Regions from separate parts of the Phocaeicola sp. RTP21359st1_B8_RTP21360_211022 genome, predicted to be linked through region 2. Evidence: riboswitches for the same ligand, from Rfam matches in the RefSeq annotation. Region 2 holds a riboswitch; the other holds the start of a gene.
The links. Region 2 has a riboswitch for cobalamin ahead of AB5062_RS03265 (ribonucleoside-diphosphate reductase subunit alpha). Riboswitches for the same ligand answer to the same signal wherever they lie in the genome.
Positions count from the first base shown of each region.

Region 1: linked by a shared signal. The riboswitch ahead of AB5062_RS13335 (TonB-dependent siderophore receptor) and the one ahead of AB5062_RS03265 (ribonucleoside-diphosphate reductase subunit alpha) in region 2 are both predicted to bind cobalamin.

Region 1 covers NZ_JBDFXP010000024.1:19,731-27,225, forward strand. Annotated here, with positions in the region: gene AB5062_RS13310 (sialidase family protein) at 1-889, opposite strand, end outside; gene AB5062_RS13315 (FadR/GntR family transcriptional regulator) at 1,009-1,755, opposite strand; gene AB5062_RS13320 (prephenate dehydrogenase/arogenate dehydrogenase family protein) at 2,258-3,031, shown strand; gene AB5062_RS13325 (hypothetical protein) at 3,094-3,267, opposite strand; gene AB5062_RS13330 (alpha/beta hydrolase) at 3,269-4,240, opposite strand; cobalamin riboswitch at 4,503-4,730, shown strand; gene AB5062_RS13335 (TonB-dependent siderophore receptor) at 4,796-6,817, shown strand; gene AB5062_RS13340 (YncE family protein) at 6,851-7,495, shown strand, end outside.
Region 2 covers NZ_JBDFXP010000004.1:155,087-162,581, reverse strand. Annotated here, with positions in the region: gene AB5062_RS03280 (putative transporter) at 1-1,398, shown strand, start outside; gene AB5062_RS03275 (hypothetical protein) at 1,418-1,975, shown strand; gene AB5062_RS03270 (hypothetical protein) at 2,002-2,211, shown strand; cobalamin riboswitch at 2,339-2,552, shown strand; gene AB5062_RS03265 (ribonucleoside-diphosphate reductase subunit alpha) at 2,614-5,133, shown strand; gene AB5062_RS03260 (ribonucleotide-diphosphate reductase subunit beta) at 5,296-6,345, shown strand; gene metF (methylenetetrahydrofolate reductase [NAD(P)H]) at 6,436-7,389, opposite strand.

The DNA of each region.
Region 1 (7,495 bases), on a different contig from region 2:
TTAAGAATTGAGATGTTTCTTTCACCTCCAGTCCCGGTTGAGAACCTTTCGCATGCCATTGATGAATCCAACGCGTACTATCCTGGGTCATACCTTCTACCCATTTCCCCGTTTTTCCATCTAAAACACCATGCATCCACAGTCCTGCCACATAGATATCTCCAGTCTTTTCATCCACCAAAATGCAAGCATCACTTACTCCATTATATTTTTCAGGCAAGCCACCCCAAGTCTTCATATCCAGGACAACCTGCATAGGCTGCCAAGTTTCACCACCGTCAAAACTACGATTCAAAGCAATATCAATATTACCTTGCAAGTCGCGCGAGGTATCATAACGTGCATCGTAAACAGCCAGTAATGTTCCGTTCTTTGAAGTAGCGATGCCCGGAATACGGGAAGTATTCACTCCATCTTGTCCAAACTGACGTACAGCCACACCAAGACGCAAATCCACCAAAGAGCCATCCAGCAAAACTTCTCCTTTTCCCTTCACTGTTTTTACCGAAGAGCAAGCCAATCGGACACGGTGAGAAAGATTGACCCGGTCCTTCAATTTCAACGTCACCCAGACAAGGGTCGTATCGTCTTTCAAGACCAAAGGTTCCTTGAAAGAAACTTTTTCAGAAACTTGCATGGGAAGCGTTAACGGATGTTCAACAGACAATGTTCCATCCGCAGCCGAAGCATAAAGCCTGATATGTTCAATATCCGTTAAGTCTGTACTCCCTTTCAAAGAGCAAACAATTTCCCGGACAGCACAATCACCCGAAGCCTGTTTGACAAACTCCAATCTCAGTACAGGATTCGCTTCTTTCAGTGTTAATACAGGTAAAACAGGCTGTCTTACAATAACTTTCACAGGCGATGCCCACAGACCACCAATCATAAAAACAAATACAATCAAAAAAAAATAAATACGATACTTCATGACTTTATATATTTCCATTATATCCCGATTAAAAGAACTTCTATCATAAAGTGCTGTTCTTCTCTCCTTCATATCAATTAGACTGAATCCATATCATGGGATTCCTTCAACTTTTCCCGTTCCGACATAAAAATCTTATAAACCGCAAAATGACGTTCCAATGCGTCACGATACCCCGCTTCATCATTCTTCTTTATATATTCCAAAAGGTCGGCATGAGTGACCAAATCGCCGTTTTTCTTCATTTCGACATTGATAGGCTCAAGAAACCTTTTGAATTTATCCTTTACAAATACCATCACCGGATGAATGATCTCCTGAAATTCCCGGATAGTCTTATTTCCGGTAATCTCATAAAGTTTAGCATGAAAAGTAAATTCACTTATAGGCGCATACTCATTATTTTCAAACACAATACCCAAACGCACTATTTCTTCTAATTCCACAATATCTTCAGGTGTAATATTCCGAAACAGATCACTACATATACCTATTTCCAAAGCTATCCTAAAGCCAAGTATATCAAATAATGAATCCTCGCTCAAAATACGAGGGTCAACCACCCGCTTCATTCCACCTAAAATAGAAGGTTCTGTCAGAATCATCCCTTTCCGGGTACGTGTTTCTATCATCCCCATCATTTTTAAACGGCTCAAAGCTTCACGTAACACACTACGTGCCACCCCTAGAGCAGCCGCCAAATCCAACTCATTGGGAATAGAATCTCCTATACGCAAATCATGCTCACGAAAATAATTCAGCAAGCTGTCCTCAACCTGGTCAACTAAAGTTACAGCCTGATTATGAAGTTTCAAATTATACATCTGACTGATATTTAAAGTTAGCGAATTCAATTTATCTTATTTGTCTGACAAATAAATATATTTTAAGCTTTAAGTACAAGAAAGACAGTTACCAGTTCATTCACCTTTAACCATGTTTAAGCAAAGGAGAGCAATATTATTACATTTAAACAAATGAAAAGTCTATGAGGATTCTTCTAAATCATAAGACATGGAGAATTTCTCATCAAGAAAATACAAAAAAATCTTTTTTTTGATTTGCACCTTAAATAAAAGTATTACTTTTGCCCTCAAATTTAGAACAAAAAGAAATCAGGCTTATGAATTTGTTTACTTATACATATTATTCTTATTATTACTTTTACTTCGGCAAGAAAGTAGAGTGGGAATTTGTATGTATGAAATAACAGATAATAAATACTGAAATTGAAAAAGATACGTTGGATCCCGCTCCTAAAATGGATGCGGGATTTTTTTGTAACACTATAAATTTAGGACATTAATAAATAAACATAGAAAGATTATGAGAATTCTAATTTTAGGAGCCGGTAAAATGGGCTCCTTCTTTACCGATGTATTGAGCTTCCAGCACGAAACCGCTGTATTTGATGTAGACCCGAAACGCCTTCGTTTCGTTTACAACACCTACCGATATACCACACTCGAAGAAATTGAAGAATTCAAGCCCGAACTGGTTATCAATGCGGCAACCGTGAAATATACGCTGGATGCTTTTCACCAAGTATTGCCCGCTCTCCCCAAGGATTGCATCATCAGCGATATTGCCTCGGTAAAGACCGGACTGAAAGAGTTTTATGACCAATGCGGATTCCGTTATGTATCTACCCACCCCATGTTCGGTCCCACATTTGCCAACCTTGACAAACTGAGCACCGAAAATGCCATCATCATCAGCGAAGGCGACCATCTGGGTAAAATCTTCTTCAAGGACTTATACCAAAACCTTGGTCTGAACATCTTTGAATATACCTTTGAAGAGCACGATGAGACAGTGGCCTATTCGCTGTCCATCCCTTTTGTTTCCACTTTCGTTTTTGCGGCAGTAATGAAGCATCAGGACGCTCCCGGTACTACTTTCAAACGCCACATGAAGATAGCCAAAGGAGTATTGAACGAAGACGACTACCTGTTGCAGGAAATTTTATTCAATCCCCGCACCCCTGCACAGGTAGAAGGTATCCGTACAGAATTAAATGAGCTGTTAGATATCATCAACAAGAAAGATGCTGCGGGGATGCGTGCCTATCTTAGCAAGATTCGAGAAAAGATTAAATAACGCATCAGTATAACATAGAAGAGGATGTCAAAGCTTCAACAAGACTTTTGGCATCCTCTTTTTTATTTTATCCATAAAGATGGCTTATCAACATACGACACAACAGCCACACCATCAGATGCTCTGCCGCATAACACCAACCAGACAGGATTGGGTGCCGGACCGAAATGAATCTCCCTCAACGGTGCATCACACGCAGGGCATTTCAACGGCAAACGTTTCTTTATTTCTCCCATATCATTTCAGTTTTTTCACAAATGTACTGACAGAAGCTATCAAAGTACTGTTCACCGGCAGAGAAGGATTCCCGTAAGTAAGCATCTGCTGCTGTACGGCCTTTGATTCACAATCTTTCAGCACATGGTTCATCTTATCAATCAAAAGCAGTTCGGCAGCCGGGCAACCCTTTTTCAGAAGTTCGGCATCCTCCACCGAAACCTGAATATCATTTTTACCCTGAACAATGAGGACCGGCACTTTGACGGAAGCAATCACCGTCCGGGGATTATACTTGAACCAGGAAATCAAATAAGGCTGGACAGAAGCCCGATACAATGATTGCAGATAAGCCGGCACGTCACTCACTTCCTTGCCGTTTTTCAAGGACCCGTTAATGGATGCCACCTCCTTCCGCACCGCTTCCGGATTCTGTTGAGCAGCCACTTGCGCCTCTATAATCTCGTAGGCAGGACGCCCCGCACCGGCAACCGAGATATAGCCTTTCACCTTCGGCCGGTTCTGACAGGCCAGCATTCCAATCAGTGCCCCTTCGCTATGTCCTGCCACCGTGATTGTCGTAAAACGTTTCTCTTTCGCCAAGTAATCAATCCAGCCCGTCACATCATTCACATAATCTTCAAAACGAAGTTTCGCTTCCTCCTTACCTGCCGACGCACTGGTTCCTATCCCCCGCTTGTCAAAGCGCAAGGAAGCGATGCCGTTTGCCGCCAAGCCTTCCGCCAGAAACTTCAACGAATTATTCCTCAAATTGCCAATGGCTGAATTACCATCCATATCCGTAGGTCCGGAGCCGGCTATAATAAGCACCACCGGACAGGTTTTCACCCCACCGGGCAAAAGCAGTTTTCCTTTGATTTGTCCTTCCTTGGTGTTCAGCACCACATTTTCTTCCAAAGGAAGCACTTGTGCCCGACAACAAATACCGCACAGGAAAAATAAACCGGCTAAAATAAAATTCAAGTGTTTCATCTATTACGTATTTTAAGATTATCCATTTAACAAATATAGTGATTGTATTGAATAAAGCAAATCAATATTTGAATGTTGTTAAGCATCAGTTTTATTTTATTCAATACTATTCTATTTTATCTTCAACATGGATAGAATCAAGTCGTTTTGTCACTAAAAAAAGAACCGTTATACACGCCTACTTTTGCTGGGAGAAAATAAATCTGTAACTAATTAAAAAAAGGATTTTTTATCATTTCCCTTTTCTTATTCATCCAAACAAACTATCTTTGCCATGTTTTGTTCCGCGTACCTCCGACTGATGCGAGGAAGCGGATGAAAAGGGAATCAGGTGCAAGTCCTGAACAGTCCCGCTGCTGTAAGCTCCATCTACCCCTATAAGGGGATAGGTTTACTTATCCACTCACGCCACTGCCTGTATATATAATAAGGTGGGAAGGCAAGTAAACAGGAGTAAGTCAGAAGACCTGCAAAACGTAAAGTCATCGACCGTCGCTTTCGAGGAAAGAGCAGCGGTAAGAATGCGGTATTTATTCATTAATATGTTTTTTTTAAATGAAAGGAAATAACCAGGCTTATAAGCTATGGCTTTGTCTGCTTTGCAGCTTTCTCCTATTGCCGCTTGAAATACAGGCACAGAAGAAAGGAGATTCCATCACCGGAAAAGTGCATAAAATAGATGAAGTTACGGTTACAGCAAGACGTCCGCCTGCCAAAATAACAACCGGCAGCCCTGTACAACTTATCAACAAGGAAGATATAAAGAACTTGGGGTTACAGAATATGGCAGATGCCGTAAGGCGTTTTGCCGGAACCAACGTCCGCGATTATGGAGGCATAGGCGGTCTGAAGACCGTTTCCGTCCGCAATTTAGGAGCTGCACACACAGCAGTCAGCTATGATGGAGTAGTCGTCAGCAACAGTCAGGCAGGACAAATCGATATCGGGCGTTTCTCCCTCGACAATGTATCCTCTCTTTCATTGGCAATCGGACAAGATGAGAATCTGCTGCAACCGGCCCGTCTGTATGCTTCGGCAGGAGTACTCAGCATTGAAACGGAGAAACCCGTCTTCGAAAATGGTAAATCCTCCCTGTCACAAATACAAATCCGGGGAGGAGCCTTCGGCTACATAGCCCCATCCATACGCAGATGGCAGAAGCTGGGAGAACACACCGGTCTGTCAGTCGATGCTTCCTTTATGCGTGCCGACGGTAATTATCCCTTCACATTGGAAAACGGAAAATACATCACTCAAGAGAAAAGAAACAATTCGGATATTCATACATGGCAGGGAGAGGCGAATCTGTTTCATACTTTCCATGACGAAAGTACACTGGATGTGAAAGCCTATTATTTTTATTCCGAACGCGGACTGCCCGGTGCTGTCATTCTATACAACCCGAAGGCAGAAGAACGTTTGTGGGACGAGAATTTCTTCACCCAAGCCCGTTATAAGAAAACCTTCTCCCCCAAATGGACTTTGCAGGCGCAAGCCAAGTTCAACCATTCTTGGAACAAATACGAAGATACAGACGTGAAGTATGAAAACGGAAAGCAGACCGACATCAACCGTCAGGACGAATATTATCTGTCCGCCGCCGTGCTTTATCAGCCCGTCAAAGGTCTGGAATTATCGCTCGCGCAGGATGGATTCATCAATACCCTTCACACCAATATCAACGACAGCCCCAACCCGGTGAGATATTCCTCGCTCACAGCCCTCAATGCACGTTACCAATGGGGACGTATCAAGCTATCGTGCACATTGGTGGGGACTTTCATTACGGAAGAAGTAAAAGCAGGGAATACTCCCGACGACCGGAAACGCCTGTCGCCCACCCTGTCCGTTTCCATTCAGCCATGGAAAGAAGAACAATTATACGTCCGCGCAATGTATAAGAATACGTTCCGCGTACCTACCTTCAATGACCTTTATTATCTACGCATAGGAAATACCTCCTTACGCCCGGAAAAGGCACGCGAATACAATATAGGTGTCACTTGGAACGGCAAGCCGTTTCCGTTCACCGATTTCCTTTCTGTCACTCTTGACGGATATTATAATGAAGTAACCGATAAAATAGTTGCCTTTCCCAGTACTTATGTATGGAAAATGCAGAATTACGGCACGGTACATATCACCGGCCTTGATGCGACAATGGCTACTTCCATACCGGTCTGCCCTAACATAAACGTAGGATTAAGCGGCAACTATTCCTGGCAAAAAGCCATAGATATGACAAATCCCGATGCCAAGAATTATAAAGACCAGCTGCCCTATACGCCTCAGCATAGCGGCAATGCTTCGACCACCATCGAAACTCCTTGGATTAATGTGGGTTACAGCCTGACAGGGGTCAGCGAACGCTACTATATGGCACAGAATATACCGGTGAATAAGATAGACGGTTATGTAGAACATACAGCCACTTTATGGCGGGAATTTACAATGAAAGGCTGTCACCTCCGCCTTCAGGCAGAAGTTATCAACCTCACTGACAAGCAATATGATGTTATCAAATATTACCCCATGCCCGGACGTTCCTGGCGCATAACGGGAGTATTAAGATTTTAAACAATATAAATGTCTAACTTTTAAAGATTAATTATGAAACTAAGAAGCTTATTTTTTGGAACACTGTGTATGTTAATGCTGGGTGTTTCATTCACCTCATGTAGTGATGATGACGATGACAGCAAAAAAAACGATGAAGGTTCGAAGGTGGAATTGCCTGAAAACCGTGTCTACATTTTGAATATGGGATCTTATCAAAAAAACAATGCCGGCATCACCTTCTATGCTCCGAACAAATCCCTAGATGTCATTGATGACATTTTCTTCAAGCAAAACAATGCCAAATTGGGCGATGCAGGACAAGATATGATAAGCTACAATAACCATATCTACGTGGCTGTGTATGGTTCAAAATACATCACCAAACTGAATGAGGCTTGTGTAGAATTGAAACGCTATGAATTTACAGATGAACAAGGACAGCCACGTTGCATGGTTGCCGAGAATGGAAAAATCTATGTAACCCTGACTAGCGGCAATGTAGCGCGTTTGGATGCCAATACATTAGCCTTCGAAAAGATGGTTGCTGTCGGTAAAAATCCGGAAGGCATTATCGAAGAAGATGGAAAACTGTATTTGGTAAATTCAGGATTCGGCTACGATAACCGTTTGTCTATTATTGATATCAACACATTTGATAAAGCAGAAAACATTGAAATATTCCAAAATCCGGAAAAG
Region 2 (7,495 bases):
AAGAAAGGAGGATTTACGCTGAACATGTTGGCTATGGGGGCTATTTTTATCAGTGTAGTCATTACTATCATTTTACATTTTACTACCGGAACTCCCATAACCACCATGGTCGGCATTCTCTCTGGTGCTGTTACCAATACTCCCGGCCTTGGTGCCGCCCAACAGGCAAATAGTGATTTAAATGGCATAGATGCACCGGAGATTGCGATGGGATATGCTGTTGCCTATCCCTTGGGGGTGGTTGGTGCCATTCTCTCATTGCTTGCACTGAAATACATTCTTAATATCAAAACATCACAAGAAGAAGCCGATGCCGAAAAAGGATTGGGACATTTACAGGAACTGACCGTACGCCCCGTTACATTAGAGATAAAAAATGAAGCAATACATGGGAAGACCATTAAGGAAATACGTCCTTTGGTAAACCGCAACTTCGTCATTTCGCGCATACGCCATCATGACGGACAGCAGGAAGTGGAACTAGTAAATTCAGAAACGATATTACATATTGATGACAAGATTCTGGTTATCTCGAACCCTATTGACATTGAAGCGATTACAGTATTTTTTGGCAAACAGGTAGAAATGGAATGGGAACAGTTAAACAAGAAACTTATCTCACGCCGCATTTTGATAACAAAGCCTGAGTTAAATGGAAAAATGCTCTCACAACTTAAGATACGAAATAACTTCGGTGCGAGCATCACCCGTATCAACCGTTCAGGAGTAGACTTGGTAGCCTCCCCACATTTACAGTTGCAAATGGGCGACCGTGTAACTATAGTTGGTAGTGAACTTGCTGTCACTCATGCCGAAAAGGTTTTGGGAAACTCCATGAAGAGACTGAATCATCCCAATCTTATCCCCATTTTTTTCGGCATCGCATTAGGATGTATCTTGGGAAGTATTCCATTTATGTTTCCAGGTATTCCACAACCAGTAAAACTTGGTCTAGCAGGTGGACCGCTTATTGTATCCATTCTTATCAGTCGTTTCGGTCCTCAATATAAAATGATTACATACACCACGATGAGTGCTAACTTGATGATAAGAGAAATCGGGATTTCCTTATTCCTAGCTTGTGTAGGGTTGGGAGCCGGGAAAGATTTTATAGAGACAATTGTAAATGAAGGTGGATATATTTGGATTATGTATGGAGCTATTATTACGACCGTACCATTAATCATAACGGGGCTCATTGGGCGTTATGCCTGTAAATTAAACTATTATACCCTTATTGGTGTATTATCAGGAGCAAATACTAATCCGCCTGCCCTCGCCTATTCCAATGATCTGACTTCATGTGACGCTCCGGCCGTGGGATATGCCACCGTATATCCGCTTGCTATGTTCCTACGCGTACTTACGGCTCAATTATTGATACTCTCATTAGGTTAAACTTTAAAATTCTTTAAATATGTACCAACAAGAAACGATTACCAAAGAACTACATTTACAGTTAAGTGATGAAGATTTGGCACAGTTCGAACTTGATGCCAAAGAAACGGAACGTCTCGGACACATCGGCACCCACATGGATTGCTATATGGAAGCTCCCCGCTATAAAGAATATGTAACAGATGCCGTCGTGGTAGATTGTCGGAACGGACTACCAGCCGACGAATACTTTAATAACTTGGACATAGAAGGTAAAGCATTGGTTTTATATACCGGCAATATGGCAACCAACGACTATGCAACCAAAGACTTCTTTATGTTTGACATGAAGCTTAATTGGGACTCTCTGGCTGCATTACTTTATAACCATCCAAAGTTTATTCTTATTGACTCACATGGGTTAGGCATGTTTTCACAACACCGGTTATTCGATATGGAATGTGAGAAAAACGGTTGTTTTCTTATTATGTGCCTGATGCTTGAAGGAGAAGAAATATTGAATATAAAAAAATTAAAGATTGAAATTGACAAGGAAATGCCTTCCACTGGAAAGCCATGTCGTGTCTATGGATTCTAAAAAAAGAAAAACATAACTTCATTTAAATGGATAAGACAGCCGAAACTTTGATAGATGTCAGTGGATTTATTTCTGAATATTCCGCTCACATGATGGGATGTGGTGTACATACTTCACGAGTGATACGCAGTGCCAATCGCATTGGGGAATCATTCGGTTATATGGTAAAAATCAGTGTCATTCAGAAAAAGAAAAGACGAGATCGAAAAGCAAGTATATCAATTGGTTACTCATAACAATAGTAGCTGTGCTGCTTGGAAGCATGGTAGTAGAACTTGTCCAAAATGTTTAATACCATCCAACTTTTATAAATCATTTCTGATTTTTAAACTAACTCAATGCTGTAATAATTCCAATTTCCATTATCTTTGTTCCCGAATCGGTTCCGAATAGATGTCCTCTATCCGGATTAAAAGGGAATCGGGTGTAAATCCCGGACAGTCCCGCTGCTGTGAAACTCCGATAAAATTTCCGATACGTACCTATTGCCACTGCCTGACTCCACATAACGAGAACGCGGGAAGGCATCGGAAATGAGGAGCCAGTCAGAAGACCTGCCATTCATCAAAGGCCGTTTCTACTCGTGGGGTTAGGGAAGCGGTACGAAAATATACAATAATTCATACCAACAGCATCTCATGCAAATAATTAAAAGGAATGGGACAACAGAATCCTACGACAGGGAAAAAATAGCCGTTGCCATACGGAAAAGTTTTATCAGTACCCAAAAAGAAATAACAGATGAAGCTGTCTACACCATAGTAGATGAAGTGGAACAATTTCTGCATCAAAACGAAGCAAATCGTAGTGTAGAACGCATTCAGGACGAAGTGGAACGTAGCTTGATGGAACATGGCTTTTACGCAGAAGCCAAAAACTATATACTTTACCGTTGGCAGCGCACAGAAAGAAGAAAAGTCCTCAGTCAAATCATTACCGGAACCGGTGATGATACTATAGCAAATATACTGAAAGAGATACAAAAAGACTTCTCCGGGAAGGAATATAGTCTAACCTTTCTCGCAGAGAAATTCACAAGTTTCTGTAAACCGGATATGACATCCGGGGAACGGTTGGCGGCACTTGTCAAAGCGGCTGTAGAACTGACAACACAAGAAACTCCCGACTGGGAATTCATTGCAGCGCGTCTGCTGAATTTCCGATTGACAAAGAAACTGACCGAACAGGCGGAAGCTGCCGGCATCTTTTCATTTTATGATAAATTACGCTACCTCACCGACGAGGGCTTGTATGGTAATTATATCTTGGCCTCCTATACTCCACAGGAGATAGAAACGGCAGCCGGCTTCATGTGTCCCGAACGTGACAAGCTTTTCAATTATTCAGGACTGGATCTGCTTGCCAAACGTTATCTGATCCGTACCCGTTCACACGAACCTATAGAGTCTGTGCAGGAAATGTATTTAGGGATTGCCCTTCATCTCGCTATGCCCGAAAAACAGAACAGACTGCAATGGGTAAAAAAGTTCTATGATATATTAAGTCGTCTGGAAGTCACAATGGCCACTCCTACCCTGGCAAATGCCCGAAAACCTTATCACCAGTTATCCAGTTGCTTCATTGATACAGTGCCCGATAGTCTGGAAGGCATTTACCGCAGCTTAGACAATTTTGCGATGGTAAGCAAATTTGGAGGAGGAATGGGAATGTACTTTGGCAAAGTTCGTGCCGCAGGTGGAAACATACGCGGATTCAAAGGTGTGGCCGGAGGTGTAATCCGATGGATGAAACTGGTGAATGACACTGCTGTAGCCGTTGACCAGTTAGGTATGCGTCAGGGAGCCGTAGCCGTCTATCTGGATGTATGGCACAAAGACTTGCCTGAGTTTCTGCAACTCCGGACCAATAATGGAGATGACCGGATGAAAGCGCACGACATCTTCCCCGCCGTATGCTATCCGGACTTATTCTGGCGTATGGCGAAACGGGATTTAAACCAGCAATGGCATTTATTCTGCCCCAATGAAATAATAACCGTCAAAGGATACTGTCTGGAAGACTACTACGGAGAGGAATGGGAACAAAGATACATGGATTGCGTAAATGACTCCCGACTCTCCAAGCGCAGCATGAGCATCAAAGATATCGTCAGACTGATACTGCGTTCGGCTGTAGAAACAGGTACTCCCTTTACATTCAATCGTGACACCGTGAACCGTGCCAATCCCAATGCGCACCGGGGAATCATTTATTGCTCCAATCTTTGCACGGAAATAGCACAAAACATGTCCTCCATTGAAACAGTTTCTACAGAGATATGTACGGAAGATGGTGATACAGTGGTAGTCAAAACAATCCGGCCCGGAGACTTTGTGGTATGTAATCTTGCCAGCCTTTCATTAGGACATTTGCCCTTGGAGGATGAAAAACAAATGAAAGAAAAGGTGGCAACTGTAGTACGGGCATTGGATAATGTGATTGAACTGAACTTTTATCCGATTCCTTTTGCTCAGATTACCAATCATCGCTACCGCAGTATCGGCTTGGGAGTCAGCGGCTATCATCATGCTCTTGCTGTTCGCGGCATTCGTTGGGAAAGCGAGGAACATCTCAGTTTTATGGATAAAGTTTTCGAACGTATCAACTATGCTGCCATAGCAGCAAGTAGCGAACTGGCAAAAGAAAAAGGGGCCTATCATTATTTTGAAGGCAGCGACTGGCAGACCGGAGCTTATTTTATAAAACGGGGTTACAATTCGCCAGAATGGAAAGCATTGGCTGTAAAGGTTTCCACACAAGGAATGAGAAATGCCTATCTTCTTGCCATTGCCCCCACCAGCAGCACCAGTATCATTGCCGGAACCACTGCCGGAACAGATCCGGTAATGAAACGTTTCTTCTTGGAAGAAAAGAAAGGAGCCATGCTGCCACGTGTTGCACCGGCATTGTCCGATAAGACCTATTGGATATATAAAAGTGCTTATCTGACAGATCAGACATGGAGTATCCGTGCCGCAGGGATCCGGCAGTTACATATAGACCAGGCGCAAAGTCTGAATCTATACATTACCAATGAATTTACCCTGAGACAAGTATTAAACCTGTATTTGCTGGCATGGGAATGTGGCGTAAAAACAGTATATTATGTCCGCAGCAAATCATTGGAAGTAGAAGAATGTGAAAGCTGTGCTTCCTGATCTTTTCGTAAACACTCCAGTACTGAATTGTCATGCTAAAACATTTCTTGTAGGGGCACCATGCTTGCGCCCCTACAAGAAATGAATAACAAATTTATTTTTAATATACAGCCTTGAGTTAGCAGTAAAACAAGAAGACAGAATATAAAACAACAATAAATCATGAATACAATAAAATTAAAAAAGAATGCCCTTTTCAATCCTGAGGGAGATACCGACCTCCGTCACAGAAGAATGATTGGAGGAAACACCACCAATTTGAATGATTTCAATAATATGCGCTACAAATGGGTTAGTGACTGGTATCGTCAGGCCATGAATAATTTTTGGATTCCCGAAGAAATCAATCTCACCCAAGACACCAAGGATTATCCTCACCTGGACCAGGCAGAACGCACCGCCTATGATAAAATCCTGAGTTTTTTAGTGTTCCTTGATTCTTTACAAAGCAATAATCTGCCCACCATCAGCGAATACATCACAGCCAATGAAGTTAATCTATGCCTCCATATCCAAGCCTTTCAGGAATGTGTACACAGCCAAAGCTACAGTTACATGCTGGATTCTATCTGTAGCCCCGAAAAGCGTAACGAGATCCTTTACCAATGGAAGACAGACGGACACCTGCTGAAAAGAAATACCTTTATAGGCAATTGCTATAACGAATTCCAGGAAAGTCAGGATGGATTCACATTGATGAAAACCCTTATCGCCAACTATATATTGGAAGGAATCTATTTCTATAGCGGATTCATGTTTTTCTATAACTTGAGCCGTAATGGAAAAATGTCAGGTTCCGCACAAGAAATCCGATATATCAATCGAGATGAAAACACGCATCTGTGGTTATTCCGCAACATTATTCTGGAATTAAAGAAAGAGAAACCGGATTTATTCACTCCCGATAAAGTAAAAATATATGAATACATGATGCGTGAGGGGGTCAAGCAGGAAATAGAATGGGGACAATATGTAATAGGAGACAATATACAGGGACTCAACCGGAAAATGATAGAAGATTATATTCAATATTTAGGCAATCTCCGTTGGAGTAGTTTAGGTTTTGGCCCTCTGTACGAAGAAAACCATAAAGAGCCGGAAAGCATGCACTGGGTATCTCAATATTCCAATGCCAATATGGTAAAGACTGATTTTTTTGAAGCAAAGAGTACGGCTTATGCCAAAAGCACAGCTTTGGAAGATGACTTATAACCCATTTACAAAATAATTTTGCTCCGCATCTTAAACCGTTAAGATACGGAGCAATAAATGACCTGACAGAAACATTTCCATTAAAGACTATCAATAAACAGCTGTCGCCACCTCTTTCACATTATCCACCGCACCCACTGTATAAAAATGTATCCCCGGAACCCCATATGCTATCAGCTCCCGGCATTGATTGATACACCACTCTATGCCTAATGCACGCGCTTCTTTATCATCCTTGCATTTCATTGCTTCCACAACCAATTCCTGTGGTAAATCCACATTGAATGTTTTAGGAATAACACTGAGTTGTGATAGCTTGGAAAAAGGTTTGATGCCCGGTACGATAGGAACATTAATCCCCTCTTTTCTTGCACGCTCCACAAAGTCAACGTATTTTCGGTTATCATAAAACATTTGTGTCACTACATAATCGGCTCCGGCTTCCACTTTCTTTTTTAACCAATATAAATCTTGTTCCATGTTGGGAGATTCCTCATGCTTCTCCGGATAGCCTGCCACCCCATAACGAAAAGGAGTTAAAGGAGCCTGAATCGGCGTTCCATCAATAAATTTGCCTTCATTAAAAGCATTGATCTGCTCTTCCAACTCCAAAGCATGGGCATAACCATCTTTCTCGGGAACAAAAGAAGATTCATCTTTTGCCTTGTCACCCCGGAGTACCAACAGATTAGTAATACCTAAGAATTGCAAATCAAGCAATATATATTCCGTATCTTCACGCGAGAAACCACTGCACAAAATATGCGGTACAACAGTAATATCATATTTATTATGTATAGCCGCAGCCACCGCTACCGTACCCGGACGCCGCCGATAACGATTACGTTCATATAAACCACCCCCCAACTCGCGATACACATATTCGCTGCGATGAGTGGTAATATTGACATAAAGAGGATCAAACTCCCGTAATGTATCTATTGTAGCATATAGTTTTTCAATTCCAGTACCTTTCAACGGTGGAAGAACCTCGAAAGAAAATGCTGTTTTCTTTTCCTTATTTATCAACTCAGCAATACCCATCTTTTTTGACCTTTTTACTTATTAATTCCGATAAATCCATATAACAGACAGCTATATAGAAGATTTATCTTTATATTAATCACATTTCAGATTTATTTCTTCACAA